4 regions of the Streptomyces sp. RLA012 genome follow, and region 2 is predicted to be linked to each of the others. Evidence: riboswitches for the same ligand, from Rfam matches in the RefSeq annotation. Region 2 holds a riboswitch; each other region holds the start of a gene.
What was found. Region 2 has a riboswitch for cyclic di-AMP ahead of RV986_RS27820 (M23 family metallopeptidase). Riboswitches for the same ligand answer to the same signal wherever they lie in the genome.
Positions count from the first base shown of each region.

Region 1: linked by a shared signal. The riboswitch ahead of RV986_RS31455 (transglycosylase family protein) and the one ahead of RV986_RS27820 (M23 family metallopeptidase) in region 2 are both predicted to bind cyclic di-AMP.
Region 3: linked by a shared signal. The riboswitch ahead of RV986_RS13835 (M23 family metallopeptidase) and the one ahead of RV986_RS27820 (M23 family metallopeptidase) in region 2 are both predicted to bind cyclic di-AMP.
Region 4: linked by a shared signal. The riboswitch ahead of RV986_RS21840 (transglycosylase SLT domain-containing protein) and the one ahead of RV986_RS27820 (M23 family metallopeptidase) in region 2 are both predicted to bind cyclic di-AMP.

Region 1 is NZ_JBWDPA010000002.1:6,824,528-6,829,884, reverse strand. It holds gene RV986_RS31465 (FtsB family cell division protein) at 1-357, opposite strand, end outside; gene eno (phosphopyruvate hydratase) at 537-1,832, opposite strand; gene RV986_RS31455 (transglycosylase family protein) at 2,127-2,858, opposite strand; cyclic di-AMP (ydaO/yuaA leader) riboswitch at 2,863-3,025, opposite strand; gene RV986_RS31450 (LysM peptidoglycan-binding domain-containing protein) at 3,208-4,182, opposite strand; gene RV986_RS31445 (cytochrome P450 family protein) at 4,360-5,357, opposite strand, start outside.
Region 2 is NZ_JBWDPA010000002.1:6,068,012-6,073,368, reverse strand. It holds gene RV986_RS27830 (PrsW family intramembrane metalloprotease) at 1-260, shown strand, start outside; gene RV986_RS27825 (aldo/keto reductase) at 310-1,254, opposite strand; gene RV986_RS27820 (M23 family metallopeptidase) at 1,322-2,368, opposite strand; cyclic di-AMP (ydaO/yuaA leader) riboswitch at 2,380-2,537, opposite strand; gene RV986_RS27815 (PP2C family protein-serine/threonine phosphatase) at 2,773-4,020, opposite strand; gene RV986_RS27810 (hypothetical protein) at 4,097-4,276, opposite strand; tRNA gene RV986_RS27805 (tRNA-Met) at 4,490-4,563, opposite strand; gene RV986_RS27800 (dihydrofolate reductase family protein) at 4,704-5,357, opposite strand, start outside.
Region 3 is NZ_JBWDPA010000002.1:3,013,957-3,019,313, forward strand. It holds gene RV986_RS13820 (bifunctional acetate--CoA ligase family protein/GNAT family N-acetyltransferase) at 1-653, opposite strand, end outside; gene RV986_RS13825 (HPr family phosphocarrier protein) at 831-1,112, shown strand; gene RV986_RS13830 (GntR family transcriptional regulator) at 1,295-1,990, opposite strand; gene RV986_RS13835 (M23 family metallopeptidase) at 2,180-2,944, opposite strand; cyclic di-AMP (ydaO/yuaA leader) riboswitch at 2,957-3,117, opposite strand; gene RV986_RS13840 (M16 family metallopeptidase) at 3,368-4,756, opposite strand; gene RV986_RS13845 (M16 family metallopeptidase) at 4,753-5,357, opposite strand, start outside.
Region 4 is NZ_JBWDPA010000002.1:4,809,273-4,814,629, reverse strand. It holds gene RV986_RS21855 (carboxylate--amine ligase) at 1-216, shown strand, start outside; gene RV986_RS21850 (FAD-dependent oxidoreductase) at 245-1,447, shown strand; gene RV986_RS21845 (HAD family hydrolase) at 1,750-2,661, shown strand; gene RV986_RS21840 (transglycosylase SLT domain-containing protein) at 2,645-3,370, opposite strand; cyclic di-AMP (ydaO/yuaA leader) riboswitch at 3,375-3,538, opposite strand; gene RV986_RS21835 (hypothetical protein) at 3,808-4,131, opposite strand; gene RV986_RS21830 (hypothetical protein) at 4,809-5,135, opposite strand.

The DNA.
Region 1 (5,357 bases), 760 kb from region 2:
TCCGGTCTCGCCCGGCATCACGTAGTGCAGCCGTTCCCGGATCTGCTGCTTCGCGTACGCGTCGTCCTGCCAGCGCGCCTTCAGGTCACGCAGCTGTTCGACCCGCTCGCGGGCCTGCTCGCGCTGCCGCTCCAGTTCGGAGATCTCGGTGCGCTGGGACACGTACTGCCTTATCGGGTACGCGAGCGCCACGATCAGAGAACAGAGTACGAGAGCGAGCAGCGCGGCCCGGCCGGTCAGACGGGAGCGGCGGGCCTGGCGCTTGGTCTGTGAGCGGTAGACCCGGGCCGCGGTCTGCTCGCCGAGCAGCCGCAGCCTGGTCGCGGTGGAGAACCGGTCCCTGTCCTTCACGGCCATGAGTCCCGCCTCCCCAGTGGTACCAGCCCGTCACGTGCGTACGTCCCCGCACACGGTACGGGACCGAGTACGGGGACGTACGTACGACTGGCTAAGGCTTGACCCTCGGCGGGTGTCAGCCCTTGCTGTGCCTACTGGTTCGCAGAGCGCTGTGCCTACTGGTTCGCAGAGCGCTGTGCCTACTGGTTCGCAGAGCGAAACCGCGGGAAGGCGCTACGCCCCGCGTACACCGCGGCGTCGTCGAGGATCTCCTCGATGCGCAGCAGCTGGTTGTACTTGGCGACGCGGTCCGAGCGGGCCGGGGCGCCGGTCTTGATCTGGCCGCAGTTCACCGCGACGGCGAGGTCGGCGATGGTGACGTCCTCGGTCTCGCCGGAGCGGTGGGACATCATGCACTTGAAGCCGTTGCGCTGGGCCATCTCGACGGCGTCCAGGGTCTCGGTCAGCGAGCCGATCTGGTTGACCTTGACGAGCAGGGCGTTCGCGGAGCCCTCCTCGATGCCGCGGGCCAGGCGCTCCGGGTTGGTGACGAAGAGGTCGTCGCCGACGATCTGGACCTTGTCGCCGATCCGGTCGGTGATGACCTTCCAGCCGGCCCAGTCGTCCTCGTACAGCGGGTCCTCGATGGAGACCAGCGGGTACGCGGAGACGAGCTCCTCGTAGTACTCCGTCATCTCGGCGGCCGAGCGGGACTTGCCCTCGAACTCGTACTTGCCGTCCTTGTAGAACTCGGACGCGGCGACGTCGAGCGCGAGCGCGATCTGCTCGCCGGGGATGTAGCCGGCCTGCTGGATGGCCTCGACGATGAGGTCGAGCGCGGCACGGTTGGACTCCAGGTTCGGCGCGAAACCGCCCTCGTCGCCCAGGCCGGTGGACAGGCCCTTGGTCTTCAGCACCTTCTTGAGGGTGTGGTAGACCTCGGCGCCCCAGCGCAGCGCCTCGGAGAAGGACTCCGCGCCGATCGGGGCGATCATGAACTCCTGGATGTCCACGTTGGAGTCGGCGTGCGAGCCGCCGTTCAGGATGTTCATCATCGGAACGGGCAGCAGGTGCGCGTTCGGACCGCCGAGGTAGCGGAACAGGGGCAGGTCGCTGGCCTCGGAGGCGGCGTGCGCGACGGCGAGCGAGACGCCGAGGATGGCGTTGGCGCCGAGCGAGCCCTTGTTGTCGGTGGCGTCCAGGTCGAACATCGCCTGGTCGATCAGGCGCTGCTCGGTGGCGTCGTAGCCGACGAGCTCCGGGCCGATCTGCTCGATGACGGCGAGGACGGCCTTCTCGACACCCTTGCCGCCGTAACGGTTGGGGTCACCGTCACGCAGCTCGATGGCCTCGAAGGCACCCGTGGAGGCGCCGGACGGGACGGCGGCACGACCAGTGCTGCCGTCGTCGAGGCCGACCTCGACCTCGACCGTGGGGTTGCCTCGGGAGTCCAGGATTTCCCGGGCTACGACGACGTCGATGGACGGCACGAGCATCTCCTTCTGGGATGTGACGCGGGTACGCGAGACCTGTGATGGCTTCGCGACATGAGCCTAACCGCCTGAGGGGGATCGGCCAGCCGGTCGCCCACCTCTTGGGCAGAACTGAACGTACACATTGTTCCAGAACGGAACAAAAACGGAAACAAAAATCCCCGCTCCGGTGCGTACGGGGGAACGCGCACCGGAGCGGGGGCCCGTGGGGACGGGGGTGGTCCTCCTCGGTGTCTCCAGTGTGGAGACCCCTTCTATGCGGGACCTGTCATTCAGCTGAGGTGAAGCTGCCGATCATCAGCTGAGGTGGAGCTGCTGACCCGGGTAGATGAAGTCCGCGTCGTCGATGATGTCCTTGTTCAGCTTGAACAGCTGCTGCCAGCCGCCCTTGACCTTCTTCTTCTCGGCGATCGAGCTGAGGGTGTCGCCCTTGACGACCTTGTACTCGCCGTCACCCTTCTCGACCTTCTTGCCCGCCGGGGTGGGCACGGTCCTCTCGGCGGACGGACGCGACGCCGAACGGGAGGCCGCGGTGTCCGTCGAGCGGGTGGTGGTACTGGTGCTCGGCGAGCCGTTCGACGAGGAACCGTTCGACGAGGAGCCGTTCGAGTTCGAGGAGGACGAGTGCGACGGGGTGCTCGTGCCGCCGGTGTACGCGGCGCCCGACAGGCCCGTGCCACAGGTCGGCCAGGCGCCCTTGCCCTGCGCGGCGAGGACCTTCTCGCCGATGGCGATCTGCTCGGACCTGGAGGCCTGGTTGGCGGCGGAGGCGTACGCGGTGCCGCCGTACGCGGCCCAGGTGGAGGCCGAGAACTGCAGTCCGCCGTAGTAGCCGTTGCCGGTGTTGATGGACCAGTTGCCGCCGGACTCGCACTGGGCGACGGTGTCCCACTGGGAGGCGGTGGCGGCGGAGGCGTTGCCGGCCGCCATGAGCGGGGCGGCGATGGCGACACCGGTGACACCGGCGAGCGTGGCGACACGGGTGGTTTTGTTCGGGCGGCGGTGCTTGCCCTTGCTGGAAAACAGCATGGAGAGATCCCCTCACCGACGCCTGCGAGGTGAGCTGTCGGGTTCGGGCGGGTGAGTGCCCGGCCGTGCGCTCTGGGCGCACGGCTTCACCCCAAGCCGCTCCGGTCAACTACCGGGCGCGGCACTTACCTTGGGTCCCCCGCTCCTGCCTACGGCGCTGACGCGTCGACTGTTCCCGTACGGCCGCTGGCAGGATTCGGCGTTGCGACCGTCGGGGCCCGCTGAGGCGAGCGGTGTTGACCGTAAGCAGCCGATCGGCTGAATTCCAAAGACGATCAGGGTCTTTGAGATCCATCTCTCACTCGCACTAAACCGGACATTCTCCAGCGAACCATGACGCGAACTGCCCCTACTTTTCGCCCGATTCAGTACCAACTGCAAGGCTCTGACCGGGGCGGATGAGGTCCGGGTCGACGCCGACCGCCTTCTTGTTCTCGGCGTACAGCTCGGCCCATCCGCCTTCGAGGTCAAGGGCGTCGGCGATGGTCCACAGATTGTCTCCGGCGCGGACGACGTACGAGCCGTCGATGACATCGCGGGCGGTGCCGGTACCCCGAGAGGTGTGCCGGTCGGAGGAGTCGTCGGTACGGCCGTCCAGCGCGCTGTCGGTGGTGGCGTCGGTGGTGTCCTCGTCGGCGCTGCCGCCGCGGTGGCGCCCGGCGCCGGTCGTCGCGCTCTCGGTCGTGGCCGAAGAGTCGCCGCCCTGACCGGAGTTGTCCGAGGTGCCGCTCTTCGTCGTCGCCGTCCCGCTGCCGTCGGCCTTCGTCGTACCCTCGGTCGCATTCGCCGACGAACCGGACGAACCAGAGGAATCTGAGGAATCAGAGGAATCAGAGGAATCAGAGGAACTGGACGACTTCGTGGAATTCGACGAACCGGAGGAACTGGAGGAACTGGACGAACTGGAGGAGTCGTTCGCCACACCCGTGTCGACCGCGACCTCACCCGAGTTCCTGCTGAGTCCGGAGAGCGGTCCACAGGTGGGCCAGGCGACGAGACCCTTGGCGTCGAGGAGCTTCTCGGCGATGGCTATCTGCTGCGAGCGGCTGGCCTCGTCGGCACTCGGCGCATACATGAGGCCGCCGTACCTCTCCCAGTCCTTCTGGGTCATCTGCAGTCCGCCGTAATACCCGTTGCCGCTGTCGGCGCTCCACTGGCCGGCGCTCTCGCACTCCGCGACCCGGTCCCAGGTGGTGCCGTCGGCGGCGTTCGCGCTCGCGGCGCCGAGCAACGGGATCGCGATGGCGGATCCGGTCACTCCTGCCGCGACGATGAGGGCCGGAGCCTGACGGGGGCGACGATGGCGGCCGTTCCCGGAGAGCATGCGGAAACCTTTCGCGTGACAGCAGTTGACTACGCGACGAACGAGTCGCGTTGACGAGTGAACGTATCCGCACCCGAACACTTGTCACAAGTCGATGCAGCGTAGATCACGTGAAGATTACAGAGTTGAGGAAGTGTCAGCTTGGGCCGCCGGTCGGCGTATGGTCGTCGGCCGCCGCTACGCCCCGACCGGAGGTGTGAACTCCACCGGAAGCGTGCGCAATCCGCGCATAATGAGCCCGCCGCGCCAGCGCAAATCGGCTGGATCCCCCGCGAGTCGGAGGTCGGGGAGGCGGGTGAGCAGGGTGGCGAGCGCGGTCTGCCCTTCCAGACGGGCGAGCGGTGCGCCGAGGCAGTAGTGGATGCCGTGGCCGTAGCCGAGGTGCTGGTTGTCGCGGCGGGAGAGGTCGAGCGTGTCCGGCCGCTCGAACCGTGCGGGGTCACGGTCCGCCGCGGCGAGTACGACGAGGACGGGGTCGCCGGGCGCGATGTCCTGTCCGCCGATCCGGACGGCCTCGGTCGCGAACCGCCAGGTGGCCAGCTCCACGGGGCCGTCGTAGCGCAGGAGTTCCTCGACGCCGGTCTCCAGCAGGGCCGACTCGCCGGCGGCGAGAGAGGTCTGGAGGCGCTCGCGCTGCTCGGGGTGGGCGAGAAGGGCGTAGGTGCCGTTGCCGATCAGATTGACGGTCGTCTCGAACCCGGCGAAGAGCAGGATGAAGGCCATGGCGGCGGCCTCGTTCTCGCTGAGGTGCTCGCCGTGGTCGGAGGCGCGGATGAGGCCGGAGATCAGGTCTTCGCCCGGCGCGGGCGTGTCGGGGAGGCCCTCGCGCTTCTTGTGGATGAGTTCGAGGAGATACCCGCGCATCTTCTTCACGGACCGCGCGACCCCGCCCCGCGGCCCGCCGCCGTGCCGGATCATCATCCCCGCCCAGTCCCGGAAGTCGTCCTGGTCCTCGCGGGGGACGCCCAGCAGGTCGCAAATGGCGTAAATGGGAAGCGGGAAGGCGAACTCGTGGATCAGATCGGCGGAGCCCGTGTCCGCGAACTGGTCGATCAGGTGGTCCGCGAGCTCCTGCACGCGTGGCGTGAACTCGGCCACCCGGCGTGGTGTGAACGCCTTCGAGACCAGCCGTCGCAGCCGGGTGTGGTCCGGCGGGTCGATGTTCAGCAGATGCG
Region 2 (5,357 bases):
CCGACTTCGTCGTACGGGAGCGGGAGTTGCTGCACGAGTTGTGGCGCCGCCGGGAGGTCGCCCGCCCGTCCCTCGCGTACGCGGCTCAGGCGACGGCCCCGGCCGTCCCGGTGCCGGTGCCGCCGCCCCGGTCCGGGTACGGCTACGGGCCGCTGCCCGAGCAGCCGTACGCCACCACCGTGACGCCGTATCCCGCCACCACGACACCCCGTCCCGCGCCGGCGGCGCCGTATCCCACGTACAACCCCTACCAGTCCTAGACCTCAGGCCCTACCAGTCCTAGACCTCAGGCCCTGCCGGTCTCGGGCCTCAGACGGATGCCGTCGTCAGCTTCGCCAGTTCCGCGTCCGTGAGGGTCAGGTCCGCCACCGCCAGCAGCGCCGGAAGCTGCTCGACCGTCCGTGCCGAGGCGATGGGCGCCGCGACCGTCGGCCGGGCGGCGAGCCAGGCCAGGGCGACCGTGGCGACCTCGGCGTCGTGGGCCCCGGCGACCTCGTCGAGGGCGGCCAGGACGCGGATGCCGCGCTCGGATTCGAGGTGCTTGCCGGCGCCCGCGGCCCGCGCGGAGTCGACCGTCGTACCCGGGCGGTACTTGCCGGTGAGGAAGCCGGACGCGAGCGCGTAGTACGGGACGGCGGCCAGGCCGGTCCGGGAGGCGACCTCCTGGAGCGGGCCCTCGTAGGTGTCGCGCGAGACGAGGTTGTAGTGCGGCTGGAGGGCGACGTAGCGCGCGAGGCCCTCGCGGTCGGAGAACTCCACGGACTCCGCGAGCCGCTCGGCGGAGATGTTGGAGGCGGCGATCTCCCGGACCTTGCCGGCCCGGACCAGCTCGTCGAGCGCGCCGATGATCTCCTCGACCGGCACCGAGGTGTCGTCGAAGTGGGTGTAGTAGAGGTCGATGTAGTCCGTGCCGAGGCGGCGCAGCGAGGCGTCGGCAGCGGCCTTGATGTTCGCCGGGGACAGGCCCTTGTACTCGGGGTGGCTGGCGACCTTGGTCGCCAGGACGACATCGGAGCGGTTGCCGCGCGCGGCGAACCACTTGCCGATGATCGTCTCCGATTCGCCGCCCGAGTTGCCGGGAACCCAGGCCGAGTAGCCGTCGGCGGTGTCGACGAAGTTGCCGCCCCCGGCCGTGTACGCGTCGAGCACGGCGAAGGACTGCGCCTCGTCCGCGGTCCAGCCGAAGACGTTGCCGCCGAGGGCGAGCGGGAAGACCTCCAGGCCGGAGGAACCGAGCTTGCGAAGAGAAGTCATGCCTCAATTCAACACCCGTACCGGACTGACGTATTCCGCACTCAGGCCTGCCGCCGCACCACTGGCGTCAGGGGTTCAGGCCCTTGCTCTGCAGCCACGCCATCGGGTCGATCGCGCTGCCGGCGCCGGGGTGGACCTCCAGGTGCAGGTGCGGCCCGGTCACGTTGCCGGTCGCGCCCACGCGCCCGATGACCTCACCGGTGGCCACCTTCTGCCCCACGCCGACACTGATGGAGGACTGGTGACAGAACCACAGCTCCGTGCCGTCGTCGAGGGTGAGGATCGTGCGGTAGCCGTACGAGCCGGCCCAGCCCGCCTCGGTGACGGTGCCGCTGTGGATCGCCTTGATCAGCGTGCCGGTGGGGGCCGCGAAGTCGAGGCCGGTGTGGTAGCCGGAGGACCACATGGAGCCGGCGTCGCCGAAGCGGGAGGTCAGGGTGTACGAGGAGGTCGGCAGCGTGTAGCTCTTGGCGAGCTCGGCGAGGCGCGCGGCCTCGGCCTTCTGCTTGGCCTCGTCGGCCGCCTTCTGCTTCGCGGCGGCGGCCTTGGCCTTGGCGTCGTCCTGCTGCTGGGCGGCCAGCGCGACCGCCTTCTTCGTGGCGGCGGCCTCGGCGGCGGCCTGGGCCGCGTTGTCGACCTGGTCCTGCTGCGCCTCGGCCTGCTGGATGATGCGGGCGCGCAGCGCCTCGCCCGCGTCCTTGTTGCCCTGCGCGGCGTCGGCAGTCGTCACACCGGCGCTGGTGAGCGGGGTGGCGGAGCCCTTCGGCGTGCTGGAGCCGCCGTCGGAGATCAACGCCTTGGCGGACTGGGTGACCGAGGCCAGGTCGGGCAGCGAGATGGACACCGGGGGCTTGCCGGGCGCCGCGGTGGCCATGCCACCCGCGCCGACGGCGGCTATGACGCCGACGCCCAGAACCGTGGAGCTACGGGCGAGTCCGCCCCCGCGCTGCTTGGAGACGCGGTGCCGGCCGCGGACGGGACGGACGGAATCCGCGGTGGGATTCCACTCCTCCCAGGGGCCCTCGTCCTTGCCGTCCTTGCCGTAGGCGTAGCCAAAAGTCTGAGTGTCGCTCGGCGCGAACGAAGTGGGCTGGGCGGGCCGGTTGGACGCCACGTGGGCGTGCTCCTTTCCTTCCTTCTCGCCTACCGGGTTAGCTGACGGGTTCGGAGCAGGAAGGTCTCCTACGCGCGTCAACCCACGGTGTCTCCACCGTGAAAGACGCTCGATTCACCCCAAGTTGGTGGTTCCCCGGTTCCCTTGCGGGATTCGGCGCGTGCGCACGGAGCCGACTCTTGTGACGGCTGGGACGACCGCGCTGCGTTATCGAACGTTAATAGACTCGGGTACCGGATTCCAAGCCGTTCGTGCTGATCATTAACGACTCTTGGCCAGGACTTACAGGTCACGACCGGCGAAAATCGGGGCGAGTTGGCCGCGCGCCCCCACTTCCGGGTTGCTTGACGGTGCGTCACCTGTTACGCGGAGGGACATCGCCCGATCACCCCTCGTGACAATGATCAAGAAGGCCTCCGTGGCGGGCACGGCCGCCGTACGGCGAGCAGCGCCATGTCGTCCGTCAGGGCGCCGCCCGTGTACCGGCGGACCTCCTCCGCGAGCGTGGTCAGCAGGGCGTCGGGACCCGGGAAGGTCCGGCCGGCCAGGCGCGCGGCCGGGTCGTAGAAGCGCCCGTGCGCGTCGCGCGCCTCGGACAGGCCGTCCGTGTGGAGCAGGAACATGGCACCGTGCGGGAAGTGCGTCTCCTGCGCGCGGTCCGGCCAGGTGCCCAACTCGCCCATCCCGAGCGGCAGTGCGGGGTTCACGGCGGCGAGCGTGTCCAGCGTTCCGTCCGCGTGCAGGAGCAGCGGGGACGGATGGCCGCGGTTGACGATCCGTACGACATCGCCCTCGTGCGGGATCTCCGCGAGGACGGCGGTGGTGAACCCCTCGGAGGCGTCGAGGTCGTCGCGCCGGGTACCCCCGCGGGTCAGCGCCCGCTCCAGCCGCTGTGCGACCGCCTCCAGGGTCGTCTCCTGCTCGGCCGCCTCCCGGAACGCCCCGATGACCACCGCCACGACGGCCACCGCGCCCATGCCCTTCCCGCGTACGTCGCCCACGATCAGCCGTACACCGTGCGGGGAGTCCTGCACCGCGTACAGGTCACCGCCGATGGACGCGCCCGCCTGCGCGGCCTCGTAGCGCGCCGCGACCTCCAGCCCGCCGATGCGTTCGTCGGGTTCCGGCAGTACGGCGCGCTGGGCCGCCTCGGCGATCTGGTGGGCCGAGGCGAGCCGTTCACCGGTGCGGCGCACGAGGATGTTGATGAGCACGGCCAGCGCGGCGACGGTCGCCACCGTGACGGCCTCCGTGATCGCGCCCACCCCGAGGGCGATACCGAGCTTGATATGGACCGCGAGCACCCCGGCGAGCGCCGCGACGCCGGTGAGCAGTGTGCCGCGCAGCGAGAAGAACGGGGCGGCCACGAGGGGCGCGGCCGTGAAGAGGGGGCCGGCGGTGAAGGCCGACGGGGTGTAGTAGTCGTAGACCATCCCTGCGACGATCAGCAGCGCGGGCAGCGCCCGTGCGACGGTCCGCGCGTCCGAGATCCCTCTCCGGTCCGCTCCGCCCGGTCCGGGCGTCGGTTCGTCCCCCGGCCCCGGATCGGGCACGGGGTCGCCGGGCGGCCGTCCACCTGACCGGTCGCTCGGCTCTCCGCGCGCCCCGTCATGCGGCTCGTCGGCCTGCTGCGCACCTCCTCGCTGCCCCACCCGTCCAGGTTTCCCGGAGCGGGGGCGGAGGGCGAATCCGGTGGCCCGACCGAGGGACGCACCGGGGTGGCGCCGATCAGGCGGGACACCTCTCGGTACCGCCGCATCCGTGGTGGTACCCGGCCGGGGCGATGACGGTCCCGCCGTGCGGCAGGAAGTCGCGGCCGCCGTGGCAGGCCCCGAGGAACAACGCGCACGCGGCGAGCAGCAGCGCGAGCGCCGATCCCTGCCGCATCAGCCACCGAAGACGACTCATAGTGATCGGAAGACTACAGAAAGTCGGCTCGGCAGGGAAAACTCGGCAAGGGAAACTCGGCAGGGAAGACTCAGCAGAGGGAACTCGACAGGGAGAGCTCGACGGGAGGCCTCGACGGGAGACTCCGACGGGAGACTTCGACGGGAGACTTCGACGGGAGAGGAAAAACCAAGGGCCGGAACTCGTTTCCGAGTTCCGGCCCTTGGCCTTCAGTAGCGGGGACAGGATTTGAACCTGCGACCTCTGGGTTATGAGCCCAGCGAGCTACCGAGCTGCTCCACCCCGCGTCGTTGAAATCAGTGTACGCCATCCGCGGGACCCGATTCACCAGGGTTTTCACGGGCGGCCACGCAGGCGACGCGGGGGGGCCGATCCGGGGGCTTCCGAAGGGTGCCCGGGGTGCTGTCCGGCAGAAAGAACCGGGGTGCTATCCGGCAGCAAGAAGGTGACGGTTGGGCGCCATGGCCCGCTCCTCGAATTCCGGCAGTACGACGACGTCCGCCCCCGCGGCCGTCAGCAGCCCACTCCCGTCGGCCGCCGCCACGAAGGTGTCGGGCTCGCGCCAGGCGGTGACCACCCGCCGTACGCCCGCGTCGAGGATCAGCCGCGCACAGGGCGCGGGCCGGGACGCGCGCCGGGCGCAGGGCTCCAGGCTGCTGTAGACGGTGGCGGAGCCGAGGCGCGGATCCGCGGGGTCGATCTTCGCGAGCGCCGCCTCCTCGGCGTGCACGACGGGGTCGTCGCCCTCCCGCGAGTGGCCGCGCGCCAGCTCGGTCCCGTCGGCCGCCACCACCACCGCCCCCACGCTGAACGCGGTCTCCGACGGCGGACACAGCCCCGCGAGCTCGCATGCGATGCCCAGCCAGTGCCGGTCCGCCGCGGCGGCGAGCCCGCCGGTCCCGGGCGCGGTGGGAACGTACCGGATGAGGACGACGTCCCCGACCGGCCGCGTCTCCACCAGCCGCAGCCGCCCGGGCGGATACCCACCGGGTCCGAACAGCCGTGGCGCGTCCGGCTCCCCCACGAAGAGCGGGGCGACGGCGAGCTGCAGCTCATCGGCGAGCCCCTGTCCCATCAGCTG
Region 3 (5,357 bases), 3.1 Mb from region 2:
ATGACGGCGACCGAGCCGGGTGCGAGCAGCCGCTGCACGGACCGGGCCTCGGCGCGCTGCTCCCGGGCACGCTGCACGGCGAGCGACCGGTCGGTGGGTTCGAGGTCGAACTCCAGGCGTACGACGCCGTCCTCGAAGTGCCGCTTCTGCTGGTACCCGGCGTCCGTGAACACCTTGATCATCTTGGTGTTGGCGGGCAGCACCTCGGCGGCGAACCGGCGGATGTCCCGCTCCCGGGCGACCGCCGCGATGTGCTCCAGGAGGGCCGAGGCGACGCCACGGCCCTGGTGGGCGTCCTGCACGAGAAAGGCGACCTCGGCCTCGTCGGCGGGCGCGGAGGCGGGCCGCCCATCGGCATTAATACGGTCATAGCGTACGGTGGCGATGAACTCGCCGCCGACCGTGGCCGCGAGTCCCACCCTGTCCACAAAGTCGTGGTGCGTGAAGCGGTGGACGTCCTTGGCGGACAGGCGGGGGTAGGGCGCGAAGAAGCGGTAGTACTTCGACTCGTCCGAGACCTGCTCGTAGAAGCTCACCAGACGATCGGCGTCGTCGATCGTGATGGGCCTGATGCGAGCGGTGCCGCCGTCGCGCAGCACCACGTCGGCCTCCCAGTGGGAGGGGTACTCGTGCCGGTCCGACGAGGTCTGCATGGGCCCCAGAGTACGGCTCGCGTCCGACAACGGCGCGGGGCAGGCTGGGGCCACCGAAGTCGGATCCAGGCCGGGCTCCGACGCCGGGTTCGGGGCAGGATCGATGCCTGCTCCGGGCACGCTTCACGTTGTGGAACACTGGTCTAGACAACCCTGAACACCGAAGGGCAGCATCACATGGCTGAGCGCCGCGTCAACGTCGGCTGGGCCGAGGGCCTCCACGCCCGTCCCGCCTCCATCTTCGTCCGGGCGGCCACGGCCTCCGGTATCCCCGTGACGATCGCCAAGGCGGAGGGCAACCCCGTCAACGCGGCCTCCATGCTGGCGGTCCTCGGCCTGGGCGCCCAGGGCGGCGAGGAGATCGTCCTCGCCTCCGACGCCGAGGGCGCGGACGCCGCGCTCGACCGGCTGGCGAAGCTGGTGGCCGAGGGTCTCGAGGAGCTCCCCGAGACCGTCTGAAGATCCCGCCCGGCGGAGGTCGTCAATTGATCGTGGCGGCGGTCTTCACACCAAAAGACATCGCCCGGCACACATATCGAAGGGCTCGCCTGAAAACATCGGGCGGGCTCTTCGCTTTTTCGAATTGCGGGCAGCAAAAGTAATCCCCCGCGAATTACTCCTCTTTGTATACGGTGCCGGTGTTAATGCCGCAGGCCCGTCATGTTTACGGGATGTTGCGAAGTCCTCACACGCTCCGGGCGGTCTCCCCCGCCGGGAAAGCGCAGCCGGTGCGCGACCGTCGCGCGCTCGGTGTGCAGCGCCGTGACGGCCCGCGCCCGCTCACTGTCGCCGCGCGCCACCGCGTCCACGATCCCGCCGTGCTCCGCCCAGGACTCGGCCGGATTGGCCGGCGCCTCGACCGCGTACATCCAGGCGATCTTGTGCCGCAGCTGGCCCAGCGTGGAGGTCAGCGCGGGGCTTCCGGACGCCTGTGCGAGCGTCTCGTGGAACCAGCCGCCCAGCGAGCGCAGATCCTCGCTGTTCCCCCTCCTGGCCCGCTCCTGACCCAGCCTGACCAGGCCTCGCAGCACCTTGAGGTGGGCCTCGGTACGGCGCTGCGCGGCCCTGGCGGCGCCCAGCGGCTCCAGGAGCATGCGCATCTCCAGCAGGTCCGCGGCCTCCTGCTCGGTGGGCTCCGCGACACAGGCGCCCGCGTGGCGGCGGGTGACGACGAAGCCTTCGGCCTCCAGGGTGCGCAGGGCCTCGCGCACGGGGACGCGCGAGACGCCGTAGCGTCGCGCGAGCAGTTCCTCGGTGAGCCGGCTGCCGCGCTCGTAGACACCCGCGACGATGTCGTCGCGGATCGCCGTGCATACCGAGTGCGCGGGAATGCGCATGACCGGACCTCCGCCTTAATCCCCGCGAAACGCGGTCGATTGACGCTTGTTCACCGACTCTATTGCAGAGAACCGGAATTTCCGATGGCGGGCCGGAATCCATGGATATTTTTTGGACAGACAGCCGTTCGAAACGACGAAGCCCCGGCTCGGGGTGAGCCGGGGCTTCGGAAGTACTGACGCCGGTCGTCAGATGTTCACTCCGTGCGAGCGGAGGTAGCCGACGGGGTCCATGTCGGAGCCGTACTCCGCCGTCGTGCGCGCCTCGAAGTGGAGGTGCGGCCCGGTGGTGTTTCCGGTGGCCCCGGAGAGGCCTATCCGCTGCCCGGGGGTGACCGTCTGCCCCACGGAGACGCCGATGGACGACAGGTGCCCGTACATCGTGTAGGTGCCGTCGTTCATCTTGATGACGATCTGGTTGCCGTAGGCACCGCCCCAGCCGGCCGTGACGACCGTGCCGGAGCCGACGGCGTGCACCGAGGTTCCGGACGCGGCGTGGAAGTCGACACCGGTGTGGCTGCCGGACGACCAGAGGCTGCCGCCGGTCTTGTAGCCGGTGGAGATGTACGAGCCGGTGATCGGCAGGACGAAGGTGTTCAGGCGCTTGCGCTCGGCGGCACGGGCGGCGCGGTCCTTGGCCTCGCGCTCCTTCTTCGCCTCCAGGGCGGCCTGCTTCCGCGCGGCCTCCTCGGCCTGCTTCTTCGCGACGGCCTCGTCGGCGGCCTGCTGCTGGGCGGCGGCCTGCGCGTCGATCTTGGCGGCGACCGAGTCACCGATCGTGACGGCCTGGTTCAGCCCGGTCTGCTCGACGGAGGTGTCCGCGGCGAACGCCGGAGCGGCCAGGGTTCCGATGACACCGGTGGTGGTGAGCGCGGCGACGCCGACGGCGTTCGTGGTGGTGCGCTTCGCGCGGCTCGGACGCCGGTGTTTCCCGGGGCCACAGGTGAACGCCATGGAGAGGTTGATCCTTTCCTTCCCTCTCGCCTACCGGGTTAGCTGACGGGTTCGGAGCAGGAAGGTCTCCTACGGATCCCCTCTCGGGAGGGCGTCCGATTCACCCCAGGGACTGCGTGTGGGTCCCCGGCTCCCCTGGCTCGCGCCGTACGGGGACTCGGCGATGACTGTCCGGTGCCGCGGGCGCGGCGCACTGCCTGGCGAACAGCCGCACCGACGCTAAACGGGGCAACTTTCAATCGACAAACGGATCACGACTTTTGTAGTGCATGCCACAGGGCAGACAGGCAACCTCCCTATCAATACGGACATCTTGGGGCTCAAGTCCGGGCAGACGAGAGCCCGGGCGACTCTGCGGTCACCCGGGCCCCTGGGAGTCGTGCTGTTCTACTCCGCGTTCGGCTGCATGTTCTGTTCCGCGTTCTACTCCGCCGTCACGACGGTCACTTCACCGATTCCGAGAGCCTTGACGGGCTCCTCGATCTGCGCCGCGTCGCCCACCAGGACGGTCACCAGACGGTCCACCGGGAAGGCGCTCACGGCGGCCGCGGTGGCCTCCACGGTGCCGGTCGCGGCGAGCTGCTGGTACAGCGTCGCCTGGTAGTCGTCCGGCAGGTACTGCTCCACCTGGTCCGCGAGCGTTCCCGCGACGGCCGCCGCGGTCTCGAACTTGAGCGGTGCCACACCGACCAGGTTCTGCACGGCGACATCGCGCTCGGCGTCCGTCAGCCCCTCGGCGGCGAGGGTGCGCAGCACCTTCCAGAGGTCGTCGAGCGCCGGGCCGCTGTTCGGGGTGTCCACGGAGCCGCTGATGGCGAGCATCGCGATGCCGGTTCCGTCCGGCGCGGCGCGCAGGACCTGGCCGAACGCCCGCACACCGTAGGTGTAGCCCTTCTCCTCGCGCAGGACACGGTCCAGACGCGAGGTGAGGGTGCCACCGAGGCAGTAGGTGCCGAGCACCTGGGCGGGCCAGACGCGGTCGTGCCGGTCGGCGCCGACGCGGCCGATGAGCAGCTGCGTCTGCACCGCGCCCGGACGGTCCACGATGATCACCCGACCGGTGTCGTCCGCGGTCACCGACGGCACGGGGCGCGGCTCGGCGAACGAGCCGGTCCAGTCGCCGAGGGTCTCCGCGAGCAGCGCGTCGAGGTCGACACCGGTCAGGTCGCCGACGATCACGGCGGTGGCCGTGGCCGGGCGTACATGCCGGTCGTAGAAGGCGCGCACGGCCCCCGAGTCGATCTTCTGGACGGTCTCCTCGGTGCCCTGACGCGGGCGCGACATGCGCGAGGACGCCGGGAACAGCTGCTTGGAGAGCTCCTTGGCGGCGCGACGGGCCGGGTTGGCCGTCTCGTGCGGGATCTCGTCGAGCCGGTTGCGCACCAGCCGCTCGACCTCGCTGTCCGCGAAGGCCGGTGCCCTCAGGGCGTCGGCGAGCAGACCGAGCGCCTTGGGCAGGCGCGAGACGGGCACTTCGAGCGACAGCCGTACGCCGGGGTGGTCGGCGTGCGCGTCGAGGGTGGCGCCGCAGCGCTCCAGCTCGGCGGCGAACTCCTCGGCGGACAGCTTGTCGGTGCCCTCCGAGAAGGCACGCGCCATGATCGTGGCGACGCCGTCGAGGCCCGCGGGCTCGGCCTCCAGCGGCGCGGCGAGCAGCACCTCTACGGCGACGACCTGCTGGCCGGGACGGTGGCAGCGCAGCACGGTCAGGCCGTTGTCCAGTGTGCCGCGCTCGGGTGCGGGGAAGGCCCAGGGCTTGGGCCGGCCCGCCTGGGGCCGCGGGTGGAAGTCCATGGTGGCGAGCTCGGTCACTTCGCCGCCTCCTCGTCCTCTTCGGTGGTCTCGGCAGCGATCGGTTCGTACACCAGCACCGCACGGTTGTCGGGGCGCAGGCGGGACTTGGCGACCTCCTGGACCTCCTCGGCGGTGATGTCGAGGACGCGCTTCACGGCGGTCAGGGCGAGCTGCGGGTCGCCGAACAGAACGGCGTACCTGCACAGTTCGTCGGCGCGGCCCGCGACCGTGCCGAGCCGGTCCAGCCACTCGCGCTCCAACTGGGCCTGGGCGCGCTCCATTTCCTCGTCCGTGGGGCCCTGCTCGGCGAACCGGGCGAGCTCCTCGTCGACGGCGGCCTCGATGACCGGGACCTCGACGTCACCGGACGTCTTCACGTCCAGCCAGCCCAGGGAGGGCGCTCCGGCGAGCCGCAGCAGGCCGAACCCGGCCGCGACGGCGGTGCGGTCGCGGCGTACGAGCCGGTTGTAGAGCCGGGAGGACTCGCCGCCGCCGAGGATGGTGAGCGCCACGTCGGCCGCGTCGGCCGCGCGCGAGCCGTCCTCGGGGAGCCGGTAGGCGGCCATCAGGGCGCGCGCCGGGACCTCTTCCTCGACGACCTCGCGCAGCTGCTCGCCGA
Region 4 (5,357 bases), 1.3 Mb from region 2:
GACCTGCCGGCCCTGCTCGCCTACCGGCGCAGCGGCTATACGACCCCGCACGCGCCGGCTCGCGCGAGTGGTACGGAGCTGGCCTGGCTCGCGGGTGACGACCTGCGGCCGTTCTTCACGATGCTCGCGCGCTTCGTGCGGCCGGGCGCGAAGCATCTGTATCAGCTGTGGCGGACCAACCGCCGCGGCAGCAGCACCAGTACGACCACGAAGTGACGGAAGAACGTCCTGGGGAGGGGACTTCGTGATTCATCCGGTAGCAGTCATCGGTGCCGGCCCGTTCGGCCTGTCCACCGCCGCCCATCTGCGGGCGCGCGGCATCCCGGTGCGCGTGTTCGGCGAGCCCATGGTGAGCTGGCGTGACCACATGCCCGAGGGGATGCTCCTCAAATCGACCCCGGCCGCGTCCAGCCTCGACGCCCCGCAGCGCGGACACACGCTCCTCGACTACTGCGACGCCGCGGGCATCCCCCGGCTCGTCACGGACGAGGACATCATCCCGGTCGAGACGTTCATCGCGTACGGCGAGTGGTTCCAGCAGAAGCTGGTGCCCGGGCTGGAGCGGGTGCGGGTCGTCTCCGTCGACCGCCAGGGCGGCGCGGGCTTCGAACTCAAGCTGGACTCCGGGGAGTCGTTCACGGCACGGGCGGTCGTCGTGGCCACCGGGCTGTACGGACTGGCCCATCTGCCGCCCGAGCTGCGCGGCGCGGCGGCGGACGGGCCCACACCCACCGGCCCCGTCTCGCACAGCTCCCAGCACCACGACCTCGGGCGGTTCTCCGGCAAGGAGCTGATCGTCGTCGGCGCGGGCCAGTCCGCCCTGGAGACGGCGGCGCTCGCGGCGGAGGCGGGCGCGCGGGTGCGGGTGGTGTCCCGGGGCCGGGGCAGGGTCGCCTTCGGCGCACCGCCCTGGAAGCAGCCGAAGCTGCGCCCCGAGTCGCCCTTCGGGCGTGCCTGGTCGTTGTGGGCGCTCAGCTACTACCCCCACCCCTACCGCTATCTGCCCGCCGAGGCCCGGCACTACCTGGTCCGCCGGGTGCTCGGTCCTCTCGGCGCGTGGTGGCTCCGTGACCGCTTCGAGGGCAAGGTCGAGGTCAGCGAGGTCTCCGGAATCGTCCGCGCCGACGTCTCCGACGGGCACCCCGTCCTGACCGTCCAGAGTCCGGACGGCCGGGCCGAGGAGCTCTCCGCCGACCATGTCATCGCCGCGACCGGCTATCGCGTCGACATCGCCGCGATGGACTTCCTGGGACATGAGCTGCGTACGGCGCTGGCGGTGAGCCGTGGCACCCCGAAGCTCGGCGCCGGGTATCGGTCCTCCGTGCCCGGGCTGTACTTCACGGGATTGCCGGCGGCGGCCTCGTACGGGCCGGTGATGCGCTTCGTGTGCGGTACGGAGTTCGCTTCGCCGCGGCTGGCCAAGCACTTGGCGGGCGCGCACGGGTGAGGCGACCGGGGCTGGTACGGCCGAGGGGCGAGGGCCTGCGGGCCACGCCCCGGGCCGGGCCCAATCTCGCATGGCATAGGTCGAGTTGGGATTCGGGCGGTCACGGTCGGTGGAGCCGCGTCATCCTCTGGAGTGACATCCCGCTCGGTTTTCCTCCGTACCGCCGGCTTCGCCGCGTGGGGGCGGAACGGGACCTCGTACGCCCGGTACGCCCCGTACGGTGAACGGAATTGCCGACGGGATACCGGACGTCGTCCGGTTCGCGCGGGGCCGAAGGGGCGTTCCATCCGTATTCTCTGATCATGGCCGCTCCCACCGCATATTCACTCATCGCCACTGACCTGGACGGAACGCTGCTGCGCGGCGACGACACCCTCTCCGACCGGTCCCGGGCCGCGTTGGAGAGGGTGACCGAGGCGGGCGCCCGGCACCTGGTCGTGACGGGGCGCCCGGCGCCGAGAGTACGACCGTTGCTCGACGAACTCGGCGGTGTGGGAATGGCGGTGTGCGGGCAGGGGGCGCAGCTGTACGACGCGGGGGCGGACCGTCTGCTCTGGTCGGTGACCCTGGACAGGGAACTCGCGGAGACGGCCCTCGGCAAGATCGAGGCCGAGGTCGGGCTGCTCTACGCCGCGGTCGACCAGGACGGCGTGGACGGGCTGACGCTCATCGAGCCGGGGTATGTGATGCCGCACCCCACGCTCCCGGCGGTGCGGGTGCGTCGCCGCGACGACCTCTGGACCGAGCCGATCAGCAAGGTGCTGCTCCGGCATCCCTCGCTGTCCGACGACGAGTTGGCCTCCGCGGCCCGGGGAGCGGTGGGCTCCCTGGCCACCGTCACCATGTCCGGGCCCGGCACTGTCGAACTCCAGCCATGTGGCGTGACCAAGGCGACGGGCCTTGCTCTCGCGGCGGCCCACCTCGGTCTGACGCCCGATGCCACGATCGCCTTCGGCGACATGCCCAACGACATCCCCATGTTCGACTGGGCCGCCCATGGGGTCGCCATGGCCAACGCCCATCCGGAGCTGAAGGCGGTGGCCGACGAGGTGACCCTGTCGAACGAGGAGGACGGGATCGCGGTGGTGCTGGAGAGGCTGTTCCCCATTGGATCCATCAGCCCCATCAGCCCCATCAGCCCCATCAACCCCATCAGCCCCCTCGCCCCTGTCCTCCCCGTCCACCCGGTCAGCACCGTCAGTAAGGCCCGTTGACGTTGTCGATCGAGCCGTAGACCTTCGCCGCGTAGTTGCAGGCGGCGGTGATGTTGGCGACCGGGTCGAAGGGGTTATTCGATGTTCCCGGCACGTGGTAGGCCTTGAATGTCGGGTCGATGACCTGGAGGAGGCCCTTCGAGGGGATTCCGGCCTTGGCGTTGGAGTCCCAGTTGTTGATGGCCAGCGGGTTCCCGGAGGACTCGCGCATGACGTTGCGGTGGATGCCGTTGTAGGTGCCGGGTATTTTGGCCCGGGCCATGATGTCCAGCGACTGCTTGATCCAGCCGTCGAGGTTGTTCGTGTACTTCTTCGCGGAGGCGGTCGTGGACCCCGCCGACTTGGTGCTCGGCTTTGTCGTCTTCTTGGTGCTTTGGATGGTTTTCGTACCCACGGTCAGGGTGAGACCCGGGCGGAGTGTCGTCGGGTCGGCGCCGATGACCGCGCGGTTGGCCTGGTACAGCTTCAGCCAGCCGCCGCTTGAGGGGTACTTCTTCGCGATCGAGCCCAGCGTGTCGCCCGCGACCACCTTGTACGTGATGAGCCGGACGTCGGTCGTGGTACTGGCGGCGGTGACGGTGGCGGCCTGGGCGCAGGTGGCGCCCAGGATCGGGAGAGCGAGTGCGACTCCGCCCATTCCCGCGGCGAGGATGCCGCGGTAAAGGAAGGTACGGGTCTTCGGGCAGCGGTCATTACCAGGTGCGGCCATGTCGGATTCCTCTCCGGCGCCTGCGAGGTGAGCTGTCGGGTTCGGACGGGAGCTGCCCGGCCGCACGGTGTGCGACTTAACCCCTAGCCGTTCCGGAGTCCGGATCGGCGGCTTACCTGGGTCCCCCGCTCCTGCCGCGCGTGTGTCTGGGTCGGGTGGGATTTCTCCGGGCGGCGGCAGGATTGGGCGGTCCGTCCGGATCGACGTGAACGTATGCGAGAGCACATGTCCGGAACAAGCCCTGATTTCCCGGTGTAGATCGCTATCACCTGCACAAACCGAGGGGGGAATTGCCCGATTCTTCCGGAAGGTGACGCTCAACTTGCCTTATGTAAAGGGAGAGTCATTAAGTGGGGGTGGGTCGGTCATGATGTTCGCGCGTGACCCAACTCACACAACCGGGCAGGAATAAAGCGGCAATGGCGGCAACTCGGGCATTACGGTTCGAGCGTCCAGGCCGCCGGGCCTTCGGGCGGGGCCGGGCGCACCACCCACACGGACAGATCCGTGTCGGGGTCGTCGTCGGGGAGCCGGCCCGCATTGGGCTTGAAGTAGAGGCCGTAGGCCCAGTATTCGGGTAGCTCGTGGCACATCCGGTCGGGATACGGGCCGAACTCGTGCCCCGCGTAAGCCCTGTTGATCCTCGCCACCGCTTCGGCCCGTGAGATCCCGAACCGGGTGACCATCTCGTCGGCCATCTCGCGGAAGTACGCGAGCATCCCCTCGTCGAGAGCCATCAGGAACTCACCGGTCCGCGCCATGCTTCTCAGGGTCGCCCATGGCGCCGGCAGAAGACCACCTCGTGGCCGTCTCGTGGCCGTCCTCGCGGATCAGTTCGTCGAAGGTGACGAACTCCCGTGCGCCGCGGCCGATTTCGGGGCGCGTCTCGACCCTCGCGTCCCAGGAGAGTTCAGGGCGGGTGCGGATGGATCGACCGCGTCGAGCGGGTGCTGTTGCGGTGGGGAGCTCACCCCGAGGGGCTCGGACTGCTCCGGCATCCCGAGGTGTTCGGGTGGTCCGGCTCCCCGAGGTGTTCGGGTGGTCCGGCTCCCCGAGGTGTTCGGGTGGTCCGGCTCCCCGAGGTGCTCGGGTGGTCCGGCTCCCGAAGGCGATGCCGGGGTCCGACTCCCTTGCCTGCAAAGGGAGTTCGAGGGAGCCACCGCCGGCCGGGTCCCAGGGGAAGCACGCCTTCGGGCCGGGTTGGGGCCAGATCCAGGGCCAGTACGCCGAGGGTGGAGTACTGAGGGTCGAGTGCCGAGGGTGGAGTGCCGAGGGTCGAAGGGCGTCGGGGGAGGGCCGGACCGTGTCGGCCACTCGGCGGCCGGGAAGGGAGGGGTACGTCGTCGCCGGAGGGCGCGCGTCAGCGTCTCGTGGGGGAAGCCGATCGGCGGGCTCGGAGGGGGACCTCGGTTCGGGTGCTGGTGCGGCCAGGGGTCGATCAGGGGTCGATCAGGGGTCGATCGGGCCGCGTACGTGATCCGGGAGAGGTGCTCGACCAGGCGTCGCGCCGTGCCGCGATGTGCGGGTCGTGTCGGCCGCCCACCGTCAGGACGGCCGCCCGGATCCCGTCGTACTCCTCGTACTCCTCGGTCTCCTCGTACTCCCGGGTCGGGTGGAGCAGCCACGTATGGATGAACGGGTTCCGGCGGGCGGGCGACGTGGGCGAGCGCCTTGGCGGCCCGGCCGTGCAGACGAAGGCCTTGAGCGGTTCGGGCGCGAGGGCCGCGATTCGCAGGGAGGTGAGGCCGCGCTCCCGCTGTACCAAGGGCGGGCGGTCTGCCCGTGGGCGTCCACCCGGATGGAGGCGTCGCCGTGGCCCGCGTATCAGGGGTGGCGTTGCCGGTCGTGGGGCGCGGTCGCGTCGGTGAGGCGGTCCGGACGAGCGATCCAAAGGTCGTCGTGAGTCGTCTCGTGGGGAAAGGACGTACGGATGTGCATGCTCATCGCGGTGTCCTCGTAGTCTTCGGTGTCCAGCCCTCCGGCGATT